One region of the Kitasatospora sp. NPDC093806 genome, then DNA from elsewhere that is predicted to be linked to it. Evidence: riboswitches for the same ligand, from Rfam matches in the RefSeq annotation. Region 1 holds a riboswitch; each other region holds the start of a gene.
The links. A riboswitch is a leader RNA that binds a small molecule or an ion and turns the genes downstream of it on or off. The one in region 1 is predicted to bind thiamine pyrophosphate.
Positions count from the first base shown of each region.

Region 2: it holds a riboswitch for thiamine pyrophosphate, as region 1 does, so the genes downstream of both, thiC (phosphomethylpyrimidine synthase ThiC) here and AB0N76_RS29910 (cytosine permease) in region 1, are expected to answer to the same signal.
Region 3: it holds a riboswitch for thiamine pyrophosphate, as region 1 does, so the genes downstream of both, thiO (glycine oxidase ThiO) here and AB0N76_RS29910 (cytosine permease) in region 1, are expected to answer to the same signal.

Region 1 covers NZ_JBFBDO010000086.1:21,447-27,573, reverse strand. Annotated here, with positions in the region: gene AB0N76_RS29910 (cytosine permease) at 1-1,400, opposite strand, end outside; TPP riboswitch at 1,394-1,541, opposite strand; gene AB0N76_RS29905 (trypsin-like peptidase domain-containing protein) at 1,722-3,563, shown strand; tRNA gene AB0N76_RS29900 (tRNA-Ser) at 3,629-3,716, shown strand; gene AB0N76_RS29895 (peptidoglycan-binding protein) at 3,936-5,045, shown strand; gene AB0N76_RS29890 (MerR family transcriptional regulator) at 5,115-5,945, shown strand; gene AB0N76_RS29885 (MFS transporter) at 6,019-6,127, shown strand, end outside.
Region 2 covers NZ_JBFBDO010000040.1:942-7,068, reverse strand. Annotated here, with positions in the region: gene AB0N76_RS20035 (3-oxoacyl-[acyl-carrier-protein] synthase III C-terminal domain-containing protein) at 1-935, opposite strand, end outside; gene AB0N76_RS20030 (SPFH domain-containing protein) at 1,011-2,537, opposite strand; gene AB0N76_RS20025 (hypothetical protein) at 2,641-2,847, opposite strand; TPP riboswitch at 3,030-3,164, shown strand; gene thiC (phosphomethylpyrimidine synthase ThiC) at 3,160-4,977, shown strand; gene AB0N76_RS20015 (serine/threonine-protein kinase) at 5,422-6,127, shown strand, end outside.
Region 3 covers NZ_JBFBDO010000024.1:68,821-74,947, reverse strand. Annotated here, with positions in the region: gene AB0N76_RS15180 (polyprenyl synthetase family protein) at 66-1,172, shown strand; gene thiE (thiamine phosphate synthase) at 1,204-1,854, opposite strand; gene AB0N76_RS15170 (Rv2175c family DNA-binding protein) at 1,854-2,219, opposite strand; gene AB0N76_RS15165 (FAD-dependent oxidoreductase) at 2,262-3,485, opposite strand; TPP riboswitch at 3,594-3,706, shown strand; gene thiO (glycine oxidase ThiO) at 3,701-4,867, shown strand; gene thiS (sulfur carrier protein ThiS) at 4,864-5,073, shown strand; gene AB0N76_RS15150 (thiazole synthase) at 5,077-5,874, shown strand; gene pknB (Stk1 family PASTA domain-containing Ser/Thr kinase) at 6,064-6,127, shown strand, end outside.

The sequences.
Region 1 (6,127 bases):
AGCGAGGCCGAGGTCCACTCCTGCGGGGTGAAGTGCAGCGCCTCCTGCGCGGAGGTCCAGAGGTCCGTCCACCAGCCGGCCACCGCGGTCGGCGCGATCAGCTGGTAGGTGGCGAAGCCGAGCGCCCACGGCAGCAGCATCAGCCAGCGGGACGGCGCGTCGTCGGCGAGGTTCCAGCCGCGCCGGCCGGCGCCGAGGAAGTAGTCGACCGCCAGCACCGCGAACATCGGCACGAAGACCGAGCCGATCAGCCCCAGGAAGGCGTAGTACGAGTCGGTGAACTCGGTGATCTGCAGCGCGAGCACGGTGATCAGCACGCCGGTGCCGCCGGTCAGCACCCGGCGGTCGACCTTCGGCAGCAGGTTGTGCACCGACATCGCGGTCGAGTACACGTTGGCGAAGGACTGGTCGGTCTCGCGCAGCACCAGCACCAGCAGGAACAGCCAGCCGGCCCACACGCCCAGGAACGAGTCGAAGATCCGGCCGGCGTCCCCGTCCGCCTGGAGCAGCGCCAGCAGGCCCAGCACGTAGCACCAGACCTGGGCCAGGGTGTAGCCGGTGAAGCTGCCCCAGAACGCCGAGCGCGGGGTGCGCGAGTGCCGGGTGTAGTCGGCGGCCAGCGGCACGAAGGAGATCGACACCGCGATCATCGCGTCGGTGGCCTTCAGGAAGCCGTGCCAGTTGCCCGCGCCCGGGTCGGACACGCCGTGCCGGCCCAGCTGGACGGTGAAGTACACCATCGCGACCGCCACCGCGGCGGCGACGAAGCGGCGCAGCACCGCGATCGCGCCGAGCGGCCAGATGGTCAGCGCGGTGGTCACGGCGCCGGCCAGGACGACGAAGACCCAGCGGTAGCCCTCGGTGCCGGCGACGGTCTGCGCGCCGAGCGCGATCGTCAGCAGCTCGTAGACGCCCCAGCCGACGCACTGGACGATGTTGAGCACCGTCGGCACGTAGGAGAGCCGGGTCCCGAACAGTCCGCGCAGGTTGGCCATGGCCGGGGCGCCGGTCCGGGCGCCGATCAGCGCGGCCACCGCGAGCATCGCGGTGCCGACCACGGTGCCGGCCACGATCGCGGTCACGGCGGCGGCCAGCGACAGCTCGCTGCCCTGGGCGCCGAGCACGGTGGCGGCGGTGGTGAAGCCGATCAGTGAGACGCCGAGGTTCATCCAGAGCGCGAAGTGGTCGCGGAAGCGCAGCGTGCGCGGCGGCGCGGTGTCCAGCACCAGCGGCGCCTCGACCCGGTGCGGGTGGTCCGCCACGGCGGTGGCGGTGGCCGCGGCCCCGGTGGCGTCCGCGGTCGCCCGGGAACCGGGGACGGCTCCCGCGGCGTCCGAGGTCGGGGGGACGTTCCCGGACGCGGGCGCGCCCGAGGACGAGGATGACGAAGCAGGCGGCATGGCCGTTCACTCCCTACGCCGGCATTACCCGGACAGGTTCCGGCGGTCTGCGCCCCCTCGACGGCAGCCCACGGAACCCGTGGCGTACGGTCGACCGGCGCACTCTCAGCCTGGTCGGTCCAAGCTCCCGCGTGTCAGTTTGGAGCGACAGGCTAACCGGCGTGGGGGAGAACGCCAAGGCGGAGCGGGTGCGCGGGCCGCCGGTGGGCTGTCTGGCCCGGCTAAGGATTCTTATGAGTTCTTCAGAAGGCTCCTTACGGCAATCGAATCGGGTGTGCGAAAAACTATGGTTGTTGGTCCTGTCAGCTATGGAGGTCGTCCGTGAGCACCGAGCGCGAGGTTGGGTCCACCGGGCCGCAGGGGGAGCAGCCCTCCGGCCAGGGGGTGGTGGGTCCCGCTCCTGACGGTCCGGCGCAGCAGTCTGCCGCCGGTCCCGCCCCCGCAGCGACGCCCGCGGCCGACCAGCCGGCCCCGGCGGCCCCGGCCGCCGAGGGGGGTTCCGGCGGGTTCACGCCCACCGTGGCCTTCGGCAAGGTCCCGGCCCCGGACCCGGCGCCCGCCGCGCCCACCGCGCCCGCTCCGGTCCCTCCGGTCGCCGAGGCGCCCACCGCGCCGGCCCCGGCCGCCGCGCCCGGCTACCTCGACGCCCCGCCGCCGGTGCTGCCCCCGGCCCCGGCCCCGGCGGCGCCCGCCGCCCCGGCCGCCCCGGTCGGCAACCCGTACGCCACCCCGGCGCCCGGCACCCCGGTGCCCCCGCTCGCCGCGGCGCACGACCCGTACGGCACGCACGCCACGCACGCCGGGCAGGCAGCGCTCGGCGCGCCCGCCGCACACGCCGCGCACGACCCGTACGGCGCCCCGGCCGCGCCGCACGCCCCCGGCGCGACCGGCCAGCACCACCACCCCTTCGGCGCGGGCCAGCCGCTCGGCGGCTGGGGCGGCGCGCACGACATCACCCCCGGCGCGCCCGGCACCCCGGGCGGCCCCGGCGGCCCGCTCGGCTACCCCGGTGAGTACCCCGGCGCCCCCGGCGGCCCGCGCAAGAAGCGCGGCGGCCTGATCGCGCTGGTCGCGGCCGTCGCGCTGATCGCCGGCGTGGCCGGCGGCGCGGTCGGCGTGGTCGTCGCGGACCGCGACGACGTCAAGGTCAGCGCCAAGGCCGACCACAGCTCCACCACCGTCCAGGCCAACAACACGCAGAAGAACGAGCCCGCCCCCGGTTCGGTGGCCGGCATCGCGCAGAAGGCGCTGCCCAGCGTCGTCACCATCAAGGCGCAGGGCAACGGCGAGTCCGGCACCGGCACCGGCTTCGTCTTCGACACCGAGGGCCACATCCTCACCAACAACCACGTGGTCGCGCCGGCGTCCAGCGGCGGCAAACTGACCGTCAAGTTCGCCGACGGCAGCTCCTACAACGCCTCCGTGCTCGGCCGCGCCGAGGGCTACGACGTCGCCGTCATCAAGCTCGACAGCCCGCCCAAGGGCAAGCTGACGCCGCTTCCGCTGGCCGACTCCGACAAGGTCAACGTCGGCGACTCCACCATCGCCATCGGCGCCCCGTACGGCCTGGAGTCCACCGTCACCACCGGCATCATCAGCGCCAAGGACCGCCCGGTCGCCTCCGGCGACGAGACCGGTGCCCAGGCTTCCTACATGAACGCGCTGCAGACCGACGCCTCCATCAACCCCGGCAACTCCGGCGGCCCGCTGCTCGACTCCGGCGGCGCGGTGATCGGCATCAACTCGGCGATCCAGTCCAACACCTCCAGCAACGGCCGGGCCGGCTCGATCGGCCTCGGCTTCGCGATCCCGATCAACCAGGCCAAGTGGGTCGCCGACACCCTGATCAAGACCGGCAAGCCGGTCTACGCCAAGCTCGACGTCCTGCGCAACGACGACTACAAGGGCGACGGCGCGCAGATCCAGACCCGCGACGTCCAGGGCCAGTCGGCCGTCACCCCCGGCGGCGCCGCCGACAAGGCCGGCCTCAAGCCCGGCGACGTCATCACCAAGCTCGGCGGCTCCCCGATCGAGAACGGCCCCGCCCTGGTCAGCAAGATCTGGACGCACAAGCCCGGCGAGACCGTCGACGTCGAGTACACCCGCAACGGCCAGACCTTCACCACCAAGGTGACCCTCGGCGAGCGCGTCGGCGACAACTGACCCCCACCCACCCCCGAAACCCGGTGCACCGAACCCCGCCGGACCCGTTAGGCTGACCTCCGCCTGGAGAGCTGCCCGAGCGGCCTAAGGGAACAGTCTTGAAAACTGTCGTGCGGTGACCCCGTACCGTGGGTTCGAATCCCACGCTCTCCGCTGGTAGGAGAAACCACCTGCTCAAGGCGGGTGTCGACATCACGTCGGCACCCGCCTTCGGTGTTTTCGGGGGTGGTGGCGGGGGCCCGGTGGGGTGGGGTGGTGTCCGGTTTCACCTGAACGGGGGGTTTGGGGGGAGAGCGTCCTCTTGTGGGGGTCCGGGGTCCGTGTGTCCGGGTGTCAGGGGCGAACGGCCCAGGGCCTGGCGAGGAGAGACGGATGGCCTGGTACCCCGGTGCGGAGAAGATGGAGCTCCAGCCCGAGTCGGACGAGCAGCCGGAGATCACGCCGACGCAGGTGATCTTCCACAGCGTGGCGGCGCCGTGGACGCCGCGGCGGATGTACGAGTACTGGAGGGACTCGACCAACCTGGAGTCGCACTTCGGGGTGGGCTACGACGGCTGCGTGGGGCAGTTCGTCGGCACCCAGACCCGGGCCGACGCCAACATGCACGCCAACCGCCGGGCCGACGGCACCGGGGCGGTGAGCGTGGAGTCGGCCAGTGACGACCGGAGCACCGATCCGTGGACGGACGCCCAGGTCAGGGCGCTGGTCGCGCTCGGGGTCTGGCTGCACCAGCGGCACGGCATCCCGCTGCGGGCCTGCCCGTCCTGGGACGCGCCCGGCTTCGGGGTGCACCGGATGTTCCCCGAGTGGTCGGACGGCGGGACGGCCTGCCCGGGGGACGTCCGCGAGCGGCAGTTCCACGAGCTGGTGCTGCCCGGCATCGTCGCGGCGGCCGGCGGCGCCCCGCTGCCCCCGCCGCGCGCGGAGACCGGCCCGGCCCGGTACCGGGTCACCATCAACGGGCTGGAGTACGGCTACGGCGCGCACGGGCCGCAGGTCCGGGAGGTGGGCGAGGCGCTCGTCCGGCAGGGCTTCGGGCGGCACTACCAGTCCGGTCCGGACGAGGACTGGCGGGACCAGGACACCCTCAACTACCAGGACTTCCAGCACAGTCTGGGGTACTCCGGCCCGGACGCCGACGGGGTGCCGGGCGAGGGCTCGCTGCGTCGGCTGCTCGGCCGGCTGCCCTCGCCGCGCCGGGTCTCGCTGGCCCACGTGGTCGCGGCGGCCCGCACCGACCCGGGCGCCGAGCAGGGCCACCAGACGTACGGCGGCGAGGTGCGGATCGTCGAACAGGCCCTGGCGGACGAGGGGTTCCTGGAGCAGCGCTGGGTGGACGGTTCGCTCGGCTCCCGGACGGTGCAGGCGTACGCGGCCTTCCAGCGCAGCCTCGGCTACGCGGGGGAGGCGGCCGACGGGATCCCCGGGCAGCGCAGCCTGCGGGCGCTGGGCGACCGGCGGGGGTTCGACGTGACGGACTGACCGTTCGGGGGCGGCGAGGTCTCCGGGGCTTGACCATGACACGGTGTGAGGCCCTCCACTGGAAGGACCATGTTGAACATCGGAGACTTCGCCAAACACGGCCGGGTGTCGGTCCGCATGCTGCGCCACTACGACGCGATCGGACTGCTCCGGCCGGCCCGGGTCGACCCGGTCAGCGGCTACCGCTGCTACCGGGCCGCCCAGCTCGCCCGGCTCAACCGCGTCATCGCGCTCAAGGACCTCGGCTTCACGCTGCAACAAGTGCGGGCCGTCCTGGACGAGGAGGTGGACGCGGTCGAGCTGCGCGGCATGCTGCGGCTGCGGCGGGCCGAACTCGCCGCGGCGATGGCGGCGGACGCCCAGCGGCTGTCCCGGGTCGAGGCGAGGCTCCGGACGATCGAGAGTGAGGGGACCATGTCCACGCACGATGTCGTGGTGAAGCGGGTGCCGTCGGTGCGGGCGGCCGAGCTGACGGGGGTGGCGGCGAGCTACGAGCCGCAGGACATCGGACCGGTGATCGGCCCGCTGTTCGAGGAGCTGTGCGGCCGGCTCGCGGCGGCCGGGATCGACGGGACCGGGCCGTCCGTCGCCCGGTACGAGGACACCGGGGAGGGCGACGGCTCGGTGCTGATCCGGGTGGCCGTGCCGATCGCGGCCCCGGTGGACCCGGCCGGGGAGCACGGCTTCGCGGTGGTCGACCTGCCGGCCGTCGAGGAGGCGGCGACCGTCGTGCACCGCGGCTCGATGGACGGGGCCCTGGGCTCGTTCCAGGCGCTGGCGCGGTTCATCGAGGAGAACGGCTACCGCTCGACCGGGTACGCCCGGGAGCTCTACCTGGAGTGCCCGGACGATCCGGCGGGCTGGGTGACCGAGCTTCAGGAGCCGGTCACCCGCGGGTAGTCGGCAAGGGTGGTCGGCCCGGGCGGTCCGGCGCTTGCCCTCGACCCGGTCGAGGGTCCTAGCGTCGGCGGGCATGACCACCACCACCGGTGCCCGAACGGCCGGCCGTGCCGCCCGCCCCGCCCGGGCGGCACTGCCCCGGCCCTACCTGCTCTGGCTGGCCGGCGCCCAGGCCGGGGCGC
Region 2 (6,127 bases), on a different contig from region 1:
AACTCGTGCTGTATCCGGTCGAGTTGGATGCCGAGCGTGGCGCTGGCGACATTGCCGGTCTCCGGCACGGTGACCACCAGCTTCTCCGCCGGGACCCCGGTGAGCTCGACGAACCGCTCCAGGTACGGGACGGTCACCTGGTGCACCAGCACCCGGGCGTAGTCGTCCCAGCCGAAGCCGGTGCGGGCGGCCACCCGGGTCAGGATGTCGGCGCCGATCTTCTCGAAGACGCCGCGCAACTCCTTGCCGCCGCCCCGGAAGTAGCTGTACTCGTCACCGCGCGGGTGGCGCGAGCCGCCGCCCGGGATGCCGCCGACCTCCCAGTGCTCGGAGGCGGTCTCGGTCTCGATGTCGAGGATGCCGCCGCGCTCCACCGCCTCGACCACGACGGCGGCGCCCGCGTCGCCGAAGGTGTAGCCGGCGAAGCCCTCGCGGAAGTCGGCCAGGCCGCTCGGGTCGCGGCGCATCGCCCGGCTGGGCGTCTCGCCGGTGACCACCAGGGCCCGCCGGGCCCGTCCGGCCAGGATCATCGCGCGGGCCAGGTCGATCCCGTTGAGGAAGCTGTTGCAGGCGTTGGAGACGTCCAACGCGTGGGCGCGGGAGCCGAGTTCGGCCTGCACCAGGTGTGCGGTGGCGGGCTCGCAGACGTCCCGGGTGGCGGAGGCGTAGAGCAGCAGGTCGACGTCGAGCGGGTCCAGGCCGCGGGCGGCCAGGGCGCGCCGGGCGGCGCCGAGCGCCAGGGTGGAGGCGTACTCGCCTTCGGCCGCGAAGTGCCGGGTGACGATGCCGGTGGCCTTCTCGAAGGTGCGCTCCGGCAGCCGCAGCCGGCCGCCGGCGGTGATCTCGTCCTGGAGCCGGCGGGAGGTCAGTCGGTGGGCGGGGAGCTGGGCGCCGACGGCGGTGATGCCGATCCGGGCGGTGGCTGCTGGCTGCATGCCCTCATCGTCCGGCGGACGCGGCCGCGCCCACCTGAGTACGGGTACTCAGCTGGGCGCGGGCACGCTACCCAATCAGCTCCGGCCCCCCTCCGGCACCGCGTCGGCCGGGACGGCGTCCGACGGCGCCGCGTCGACCGGTACCGCGTCGACCGGGACCGGCTGCACCGGCACCGGGGCGGCGGTCGGGCCGGCCGACGCCGCACCGCCGTCCGCGCCGACGGTGTTCAGCAGTTGGCGGGCCAGGCCGAGCCCGGTGCCGCCCATGGTGAGCGCCTTGGCGAACAACTCGCCCATCCCGTCCGCCCCGTTGAGCAGCACCATGTGCTCGACGTTGCCGAAGGACTCGGCGGCCGCCCGCACGATCTGCGGCCACTTCTCCGCCAACTCCTGGGCCACCACGGCGTCCTGGTTCTCGGCCAGGGCGGCCGCCCGGGCCTTGATGCCCTCCGCCCGGGCCAGCCCGATCGCCCGGGCCGCCGAGGCGTCCGCCAGACCGCGCGCCTCCACCGCCGAGGCCTCCGCCTGCCCGGTGGCCGTGGTCGCCTCGGCGGCCGCCAGCCCGCGCAGCTTGGTGGCCGCGGCCTCCGCCTCGGCCGCGATCCGGACCCGGCCGGCCTCGGCCGCCGCCCGCAGCTCGGTCTCCTGCGCCTGCGCCTGGGCGGCGGAGATCCGGGCGTCGCGGTCCGCCTCGGCGGAGGTGCGGGTGTCGTACGCCCGCGCGTCCGCCGGCTTGCGGACGTCGATCTGGAGCTGCTGCTCCTTGCGCTGCGCCTCCAGTTCGGCGACCCGGGTCTCCTGGACCACCACCTGCTGCCGGGCGGCGGCGTCGGCCAGCGGACCGGCCTGGCGGGCACGGGCGTTGGCGGTGTCCCGCTCGGCCTGGTACGAGGACTGCTGGATCTCGCTGTTGCGGGTCGCCTCGGCCTTGCGGGCGGCGGCCTCCTGCTCGGCCTCGGTGGCCAGCCGGTCGGCCTCGGCCTGGGCGATCCGGGCGTCCCGCTGGACGGCGGCGGCGTGCGGGATGGCGAGGTTCTTGATGTAGCCGGTCGGGTCGATGATCTCCTGGATCTGCAGGGTGTCGATGATCAGCCCGAGCTTCTCCATCTCCAGCCCGGAGGCGGCCCTGGTCTCGCCGGTGAGCCGCTCGCGGTCGCGGATCATGTCCTCGACGGTGAGCCCGCCGACGATCGACCGCAGGTGGCCGGCGAAGACGTTGTGGACCCGCTGGCTGATCAGTTTCTGCTGGTCCAGGAAGCGGCGGGCGGCGTTGGCGATCGACACGTCGTCGTCGCCGACCTTGAAGATCACCACGCCCTTGACCCGGACCGGGATGCCCTGCGTGGTGACGCACTCGACGTTCAGTTCGGCCTCGTTGAGGTCCAGCGAGAGCCGCCGGACACCCTGCAGGCCGGGCGTGACCAGTGTTCCCCGGCCGGTGACGATCCGGAAGCCCAGTCCGTCACCGACCCCCTCGGTGCGGTGCCGCGAGCCGGAGATGATCAGCGCCTCGTTCGGCTCGGCGACCCGCCACATCATCTTGAAGAGCGTGATCCCGACGATCAGTGCGCCGGCGACCGCACCGGCGATGACGTACCCCATGGTGCAACTCCCCCTTCCGGCGCAGGAGATGCGCCGATTCGGATTGTCCGCCGGGGGCAAACCATTGGAAAGGGAACCGACATGACATCCCGTCACAGCCTCGTCACGGAACGACGGGCGCTACGTACACGGTCCTCGGCGGGTGGTACTCGATCACCACCACCGGCGTGCCGACCGGCAGTCGGTCCCCCGGCACGGCCAGGTAGGCCAGGAACGCCTCGGTGCCCTGCCGCTGCGGGACGTGCACCATCACCTCGCCGACCAGTCCCGCGCCCACCGCCCCGGTGACCCGCCCCGCACTCCCGACCACGCCGGCCCTCCCTCGCCTCGTCCGCCCACCCGCCCGCTCGCTCGCCCTGCCAGTCTGCCCGCCCGGACGGCTCCGCGCCCCACCGTTCACCGTCCGGACCTCGCCATTCCTCCCGCCGGACCCGCTCTGGACCTCCGGCGATCGGCTCGCTACGGTGTTGGACGTCATGCGCAGGCAACACCGCCTGCGGACGCGGGAGCTCGGAGCACCGGGCTGAGAGGGCGCTGAACGGGACGTCGACGGACGGACCGGCGGCTGCGTCGACCGCAGGAACCTGACCGGGTAATGCCGGCGTAGGGAGTTGAAGGTCTGATGACCACCTTTGAGGCACAGCCGAAGTCTGCCCAGAACGGCGACGTCTCCAGCGCGGGCACCGGCTACCCGACCCCGGCCTGGCGCAAGGCCTACCGCGAGGGAACCCGCCCCGACCTCCGCGTGCCGTACCGCGAGGTCGTCCTCACCAACGGCAAGACCGTCCCGCTGTACGACACCTCCGGCCCGTACACCGACCAGGCCTACGAGCCCGACGTGCGCCGCGGCCTGCCCGCCCTGCGCGACCCGTGGATCCGCCAGCGCGGCGACGTCGAGGAGTACGACGGCCGCGAGGCGCGCCCCGAGGACGACGGCATCAAGCACACCTCGCCGCGCGGCGGCAACCTGCGCAACCTCGACGCGGTCTTCCCCGGCCGCCCGCGCCGCCCGCTGCGCGGCCGCGACGGCACCGCCGTCACCCAGCTGGCCTACGCCAAGCGCGGCGTCGTGACCCCCGAGATGGAGTTCGTCGCCCTGCGCGAGGGCCTGGCGCCCGAGTACGTCCGCGACGAGGTGGCCCGCGGCCGCGCCGTCATCCCGGTCAACGTGAACCACCCCGAGGTGGAGCCGGCGATCATCGGCACCAACTTCCTGGTGAAGATCAACGCCAACATCGGCAACTCCGCCGTCACCTCCTCGATCGAGGAGGAGGTGGAGAAGATGACCTGGGCCACCCGCTGGGGCGCCGACACCGTCATGGACCTCTCCACCGGCCGCAACATCCACACCACCCGCGAGTGGATCCTGCGCAACTCCCCCGTGCCGATCGGCACCGTGCCGCTCTACCAGGCGCTGGAGAAGGTCGACGGCAAGGCCGAGGAACTCAGCTGGGACGTCTACCGCGACACCATCATCGAGCAGTGCGAGCAGGGCGTCGACTACATGACGGTGCACGCCGGCGTGCTGCTCCGGTACGTGCCGCTGACCGCCCGCCGCAAGACCGGCATCGTCTCGCGCGGCGGCTCGATCATGGCCGCCTGGTGCCTGGCGCACCACGAGGAGAACTTCCTCTACACCAACTTCGAGGAGCTCTGCGACATCCTCGCGAGCTACGACGTCACCTTCTCGCTCGGTGACGGCCTGCGCCCCGGCTCGATCGCCGACGCCAACGACGAGGCGCAGTTCGCCGAGCTCCAGACCCTCGGCGAGCTCGGCCGGATCGCCCGCGCCAAGGACGTCCAGGTGATGATCGAGGGCCCGGGCCACGTCCCGATGCACAAGATCAAGGAGAACATGGATCTCCAGAAGGAGATCTGCGACGAGGCCCCGTTCTACACCCTGGGCCCGCTCACCACCGACGTCGCGCCCGGCTACGACCACATCACCTCCGGCATCGGCGCCGCGATGATCGCCTGGTGGGGCACCGCGATGCTCTGCTACGTCACGCCCAAGGAGCACCTGGGCCTGCCCAACCGGGACGACGTGAAGACCGGCGTCATCACCTACAAGATCGCCGCCCACGCCGCCGACCTGGCCAAGGGCCACCCCGGTGCCCAGGCCTGGGACGACGCGCTCTCCGACGCCCGCTTCGAGTTCCGCTGGGAGGACCAGTTCAACCTGGCCCTCGACCCGGAGACGGCCCGCGACTTCCACGACGAGACCCTCCCCGCCGAGCCGGCCAAGACCGCCCACTTCTGCTCGATGTGCGGTCCGAAGTTCTGCTCGATGAAGATCTCCCAGCGGATCCGCGCCGAGCACGGCGACGGCGCCACCGCGGCCCCCTCCGACTACGACGCCGAAGCCATCGCCGGCATGGCCGAGAAGTCCGCCGAGTTCGCCGCCCAGGGCAACCGCGTCTACCTGCCCCTGGCCGACTGACACCTGAACCACACGGGCGGCCGCGCCGGGATCTCACCCGGCGCGGCCGCCCATGTGTGCTCAGGTGGCCCAGACGCTCACGATCGGCTCCGGTTGCTCTGCGGCCGTCTCTCTGACGTCGGGCCGCCGGGCACTCCCGGAGGAGCTCCTCATGCCTCAGGCCCGGTCCACCCCCAGCGCCAGTGCGGTCACCGCCAACGCGGTTGTGACGATCCACTGAAATCCCCTCCCGCTCGGCGAGTCCAGCCAGCGAAGCAGACCGGACATGCGGCTGAGGAATGACTTCGACGAGCGCAACATGGCCATCTCCCGTGAGTTGCTCAGGGCCATCTACCTTCGGAGGCCCGGGAGTTGACTATGGCCTGGGTTGGTGCGGCAGTCTTGCCCTTGGGGTGTAGTACGCGGACAACGCCGGTTGTCCGGTGACAATTCGGGGGAGCGCCGGTGGCGACAGCCGAGCCGAAGAAACCAGGGCGGCGGTTCAAAGAGTTAGGCGACAGCCCACCGGAACAGGTAGCAGCTCTGCTGCGGACCTGGCTCAAGGAGGTCGGCCTGACCGTCGGTGGCCTGCACGCGCAACTCCGCCCCGAACACTTCGGTCACGCCGACGAGACACTTGTCCCATCGCAGCGCCAGCTGTACGAGGCGCTCAAGGGTGAAAGGCTCTCCTGGGAATTCGTCGAGGCCGTGGCAGACATCTGCTCAAGTGACTACGCCGAACGCAGGCGCAAGCTTGATCAGGTCGCCCCACTATGGCGTGGGGCCAACGACGTGACGATGACCATAGGTCCCGTCGTAGACCGTGACCAGCTCATGGTTCGGCTGCTGGCCACCCAGGACGAAGTCGACCGGCTCCGGCTGAGGATCGACGAGAGCGAACGGACCCGGCACGAGGCCGAACAGACGGTCCTCCTGCTGATCACACTCCTGGCTGCTCAGCGCCCTCACACCGCGCGAGCCGGTGAGGGTGAGGAGCCCGGCATCGGGACATTGTTCGGAACAATCCCGCACAACCCCGGACCCCACGTCAGTCTCGATGCGGAGCTGATCGACGGCCGATACCGCCTGCGCGAACTGATCGGCCGGGGCGGTACCGGAGCACTCTGGGAGGCGATCGACACGCGTCTCGACCGCCGCGTCGCGCTCAAGC
Region 3 (6,127 bases), on a different contig from region 1:
CGTACGGATGTTCCCCTCCGCCCCGGATACCCTTGCTGCACCCCAGCTACCTCCGGAGCCCCATCGTGACCTCGTCCAGCCAGCGGCCGGCCAATCCCATTGACGTGGAGGACGTGCGCGAGCGCGTCAACGCCGCCCTCACCGGCTTCATGGACGGCCAGTCGGCCCTGCTCGGCAAGGTCTCCCCGCAGCTGGAGCCGGTCTCCGAGGCGCTGCGCGACTTCCTGCTGGACGGCGGCAAGCGGCTCCGGCCGGCGTTCTGCTACTGGGGCTGGCGCGGCGCCGGCGGCTCGGCGGACGGGGACGGGATCGCCCGCGCGGCGGCCGCCCTGGAACTGCTGCAGGCCAGCGCGCTGGTCCACGACGACCTGATGGACCGCAGCGACACCCGGCGCGGCCTGCCGTCGGTGCACCGCCGGTTCGAGGCGCTGCACCGCACCCACGGCTGGCGCGGGGACCGCGAGCAGTACGGCGCCTCGGCGGCGGTGCTGCTCGGCGACCTGCTGCTGATCTGGTGCGACGAGCTGTTCCAGCGCTGCGGCCTGGACCCGGCGGCGGTGCAGGCCGCCAAGCCGATGTTCGACCTGATGCGCACCGAGGTCATGGTCGGCCAGTACCTGGACGTGCTGGAGCCGGTGGCCGGGGACTCCACCGACCCCGGGGCGCTGGAGCGGGCGCAGACCGTACTGCACTACAAGTCCGCCAAGTACACGATCGAGCGACCCCTCCAGGTCGGCGCGCTGCTCGCGGGCGCCGAGCCGGCCCTGGTGGCGGCGTACGGGGCGTTCGGCCTGCCGCTGGGCGAGGCGTTCCAGCTGCGGGACGACCTGCTCGGCGTCTTCGGCGACCCGGCGGTCACCGGCAAGCCGGCCGGCGACGACCTGCGCGAGGGCAAGCGGACCCTGCTGGTCGCGCACGCGATGCGCGGGCTGCCGGCCGCCGACGCCCGGCACCTGGACGAGCGGCTGGGCGCGCCGGACCTGACCGCGGCCGAGGTCGCCGAGCTGCGCGGGCTGGTGGCCCGCAGCGGCGCGCCGGAGCTGGTCGAGCGGCGGATCGAGGAGCTGATGCGGCAGTCGCTGGCCGCGCTGGCGGCGGCGCCGCTGGCGGACGAGCGGGCCCGCGAGACGCTGCTGGCGCTGGCCGAGGCCGCCACCGTCCGCAAGTACTGAGAGCAGCACGCGGACGGCGGCGGCCGTCGCGTCAGAGCGCGCGCAGCCGCCGGGCGAACTCGGCGGCCGCGGCCCCCGGGTCGTCCGCGCCGGTGATCGCCCGGACCACCACGACCCGGCGGGCGCCGGCCGCCAGCACCTCGTCCAGGTTGCCGAGGTCGATGCCGCCGATGGCGAACCACGGCCGGTCGGTGGACTGCTTCGCCGCGTACTCGACCAGGCCGAGGCCCGGCGCGTGGCGGCCCGGCTTGGTCGGGGTCGGCCAGACCGGCCCGGTGCAGAAGTAGTCGACGCCGGGCTCGGCGATCGCCGCGTCCACCTCGGACTCCGCGTGGCAGGACCGCCCGATCAGCACCTCGTCGCCGAGGATCGCGCGGGCGGCCGGCACCGGCAGGTCGTCCTGCCCGAGGTGCAGCACGTCCGGACCGGCCGCGTGGGCGACGTCGGCGCGGTCGTTGACGGCCAGCAGCCGGCCGTGCCGCCGGCAGGCGTCGGCGAACACCTCCAGCGCGGCGAGCTCCTGCTTCGCCTCCAGCCCCTTGTCCCGGAGCTGGACGATGTCCACGCCGCCGGCCAGCGCGGCGTCCAGGAACTCGGCGAGGTCGCCCTGCTCGCGCCGGGCGTCGGTGCACAGGTAGAGCCGGGCGTCGGCGAGCGCGCGGCGCGGCGAGTCCGCCGCCATCAGATCAGCATCGCCTGGGCGCGGCGCTTGACCTCGGTGCCGCGGTTCTCCCGCAGCGCCTGGATCGGGCTGCCGGGCAGCGACGGGTCCTCGGTGAAGAGCCACTCCAGGATCTCCACGTCGTTGTACCCGCAGTCGCGCAGCACGGTCAGGGTGCCGATCAGGTGCTTGACCGGGCCGTCCTCGTCGATGAACGCCGCCGGGACCTGCAGCGACTTGTTGGGGCCGCGGCGGATGGCGATCAGGTCACGCTTCCTGACCATGTCGCGGACCTCGGTGACCACCACACCCCACTTCTCCGAGATGTCGGGGAGGTACGTCCACTCGGTGATCAGGGCTTCGATCTTGCTTTCGTTCTCACTCACGGCACCAGCCTGCCACTTCCGCGGCCCGCCGCGCACCACGCGCTAGGCGGCGGCCGACTTCAGCGGCACCGCCGGGTCGGCCGCGCGGGCCGGGTCCAGGGCGGTGCCGCGCTCGATCAGCCGCCGGCCCTGGGTGAGGTCGCGCGGGCGGTCCACCGTGAGCAGGGCGCGCAGGACGCCGTCGCGCAGCCAGAGCACCGACCAGTCCGGGTCGTCCGGCGAGCCGCGCCACAGCAGCTCGTCGTCCGCGCCGTGCCGCCCGGCGTACTGCACCATCCGCCCGAACTGCTCGGACCAGAAGTACTGCACCGGGTCGTACGGCGGCGCGTCCGCGCCCAGCACCGAGGCGGCGGCGGCCGCGCCGGACTGCAGCGCGTGGTCCCAGTGCTGGACGGTCAGCCGGGCGCCGGAGCGCGCCGAGAGGTAGCTGACGCAGTCGCCGGCCGCGTACACGCCCGGCAGCGTGGTGCGCAGCCGCTCGTCCACCAGGACGGCGCCGGCCGCGTCCAGCCCGACCCCGGAGCCGGCCAGCCAGCCGGTGGCCGGGCGGGCGCCGACGCCGACCAGCACCTCGTCGGCCGGCAGGTGCGAGCCGTCCGCGAGCAGCACCGCCCCCGGTTCGACGGCGGTGACGCCGGTGCCGCAGCGCAGGTCGACCCCGGCGGCGGCGTACCAGGCGGCCATCGCCCGGCCGACCTCGGCGGGCAGCGCGCCGGGGACGGGCGCCGGGCCGGCCTCGACCACGGTGACCTCGCAGCCGGCCGCCCGGGCGGCGGTGGCCACCTCGGCGCCGATCCAGCCCGCGCCGACCAGCACCAGGCGCAGGCCGGGGCGGAGCAGGGCGCGCAGCGCGAGCGCGTCGTCCAGGGTGTGCAGCAGGTGGGCCCGCTCGGCGCCGGGCAGGGCGCGCGGCTCGGCGCCGGTGGCGATCACCAGCGCGCCGTACGGGAGGTCCCCGGCGTCGGTGTGCAGCACGCCGGGGGTGCCGGCCGTTGCCGGGGTGAGGCCGGTGGCCCGGCGGCCGGTGAGCAGCTCGACGCCGAGCGCTCCGAGGTCGAGGTCGAGGGGGGTGGCGTCGGCCTTGCCGAGCAGGACGTCCTTGGAGAGCGGCGGCCGGTCGTACGGCGCGTGCGGCTCCTCGCCGAGCAGGGTGACCGGCCCCTGCCAGCCGTCCCGCCGCAGCGCCGCGGCGCAGTGCGCCCCGGCCAGTCCGGCGCCCACCACGACCACCCGGTCCGTCCGTCCGACCTGCTCTGTTCCGCTCAGCTCTGCCACGCCCGCCACTGTACTCAGCCAGGTCCCGGGCCCTCCGGCCTAGGCCGGGACCTCCGTAACAGGTGCCTTCAGCGGCCCCGCTCCCCGGAGTTAAGGTGGGGGCACCATCACGGGAGCCCGGCGTACCGGGCTGAGAGGCGGGCTGACACGGCCTGCGACCGTCCGAACCTGATCCGGGTCATACCGGCGAAGGGAGAGCAGCGACTTTGACACGCTTGGCACCGGGCGGCGCCCACGCCGACGTGCTGGTGGTCGGCGGCGGCGTCATCGGACTGGTGGTCGCCTGGCGGGCGGCCCAGCGCGGACTGCGCGTCACCGTGCTCGACCCGGCCCCCGGCGGCGGCGCCGCGCAGGTCGCGGCCGGCATGCTCGCCCCGGTCACCGAACTCCAGTACGGCGAGGAGCCGTTGCTGCGGCTCGGGATGGCCTCCAACGAGCGGTACGCGGCCTTCGCCGCCGAACTCGCCGAGGCCGCGGGCGGCCAGGACACCGGCTACCGGCAGTGCGGCACGATCGCCGTCGCCCTGGACGCGGACGACCGCGAAGAGCTGCGCGAGCTGCACGCCTTCCACCTCCGGCTCGGCCTGGACTCGCGGTGGCTCACCGGCCGCGAGGCCCGCCGGCTGGAGCCGATGCTCGCCCCGGGCGTCCGGGGCGGCCTGCACGTCACCGACGACCACCAGGTGGACGGCCGCCGGCTGTCCCGCGCGCTGGTCCTGGCCTGCGAGCGGGCGGGCGTCGTGCTGCACCGCGCCGAGGCCGCCGAGCTGCTGGTCGAGGGCGACCGCGCGACCGGCGCCCGCACCACCACCGGCGAGCGCGTCGACGCCGACCGGGTGGTGCTCGCGGCCGGCTCCCGCAGCCACCTGCTGCCCGGCCTGCCGCCGGGCGTGCTGCCCCCGATCCGCCCGGTCAAGGGCCAGATCCTGCGGCTGCGGGTGCCCGCGGCGTACCGGCCGTTCCTGTCCCGGAACGTGCGCGCCGTGGTCCGCGGCGGCCACCTCTACCTGGTGCCGCGCGCCGACGGCGAGCTGGTGATCGGCGCCACCACCGAGGAGCAGGGCCACGACACCACGGTCACCGCCGGCGGCGTCTACGAGCTGCTGCGCGACGCGCACGAGCTGGTGCCCGGCATCACCGAGCTGCCGCTGGTGGAGACCGCCGCCGGGCTGCGCCCGGGCTCGCCGGACAACGCGCCGCTGCTCGGCCCGACCGCCCTGCCCGGCCTGGTCGCCGCCACCGGCCACTACCGCAACGGCGTCCTGCTCACCCCGGTCACCGGCGACCTGCTCGCCGAGTACCTGGCCACCGGCACCCTGCCGGAGCTCGCCGAGCCGTTCTCCCCCACCCGCTTCACGAAGGTCCCCGTATGAGCGACATCACCCTGAGCGTCAACGGCGAGCCCCGCGCGGTGCCCGCCACGACCACCCTCGCCGAGGTGGTGGCCACCCTCAGCCAGGCCCACTCCGGCGTCGCCGCCGCGCTGAACGAGGCCGTGGTGCCGCGCACCGCGTGGTCGCGCACGCCGCTGGCCGCGGGCGACCGGATCGAGATCCTCACCGCTGTCCAGGGAGGCTGACCGATGGCCGACGACCTTCTGACCATCGCCGGCACCGCCTTCGGCTCGCGGCTGATCATGGGCACCGGCGGCGCCCCCAGCCTGGACGTCCTGGAGCAGGCGCTGCGGGTCTCCGGCACCGAGCTGACCACGGTGGCGATGCGCCGGGTGAACGCCAGCACCCAGGGCTCGGTGCTCGACGTGCTGACCCGCAACGGCATCCGGGTGCTGCCCAACACGGCGGGCTGCTTCACCGCCGGGGAGGCCGTGCTGACCGCCCGGCTGGCCCGCGAGGCGCTCGGCACCGACTGGGTGAAGCTGGAGGTGATCGCCGACGAGCGGACCCTGCTGCCGGACCCGATCGAGCTGCTGGACGCCGCCGAGACGCTGGTGGACGACGGCTTCACCGTGCTGCCCTACACCAACGACGACCCGGTGCTGGCCCGCAAGCTGGAGGACGTCGGCTGCGCGGCGATCATGCCGCTGGGCTCGCCGATCGGCTCCGGTCTCGGCATCCGCAACCCGCACAACTTCCAGCTGATCGTGGAGGCCGCGAACGTCCCGGTGATCCTGGACGCCGGCGCGGGCACCGCCTCGGACGTCGCGCTGGCGATGGAGCTGGGCTGCGCCGCGGTGATGCTGGCCTCCGCGGTGACCAGGGCGCAGGACCCGGTGCTGATGGCGGAGGCGATGCGGCACGCCGCCGAGGCGGGCCGGCTGGCCCACCGGGCGGGCCGGATACCGCGCCGCTTCCACGCCGAGGCCTCCTCGGCGATGGCCGGCCGCGCCGAACTGGACACCCGCGAGCGCCCCGCCTTCTGAGACTCGCCCACTCGCCTCCGGACCGCTCCGACCCGGCGCCGACGGTCGGCGGGCACGGCACCGGCGCGGCCCTTTGGCTCGGGGCGGGCCGATCATCGGCCCGGTGTCACAAACCGGGCACAGAGCGGCCCCGGGGGCGGTGTCCCCCGGGGCCGCCCGCCCGCCGCCCCCTAAAATCGCGGGGTGGACATGACCCTGCGCGACCCCCTGATCGGTACCCTGCTCGACGGCCGGTACCGGGTCGAGCGGCGGA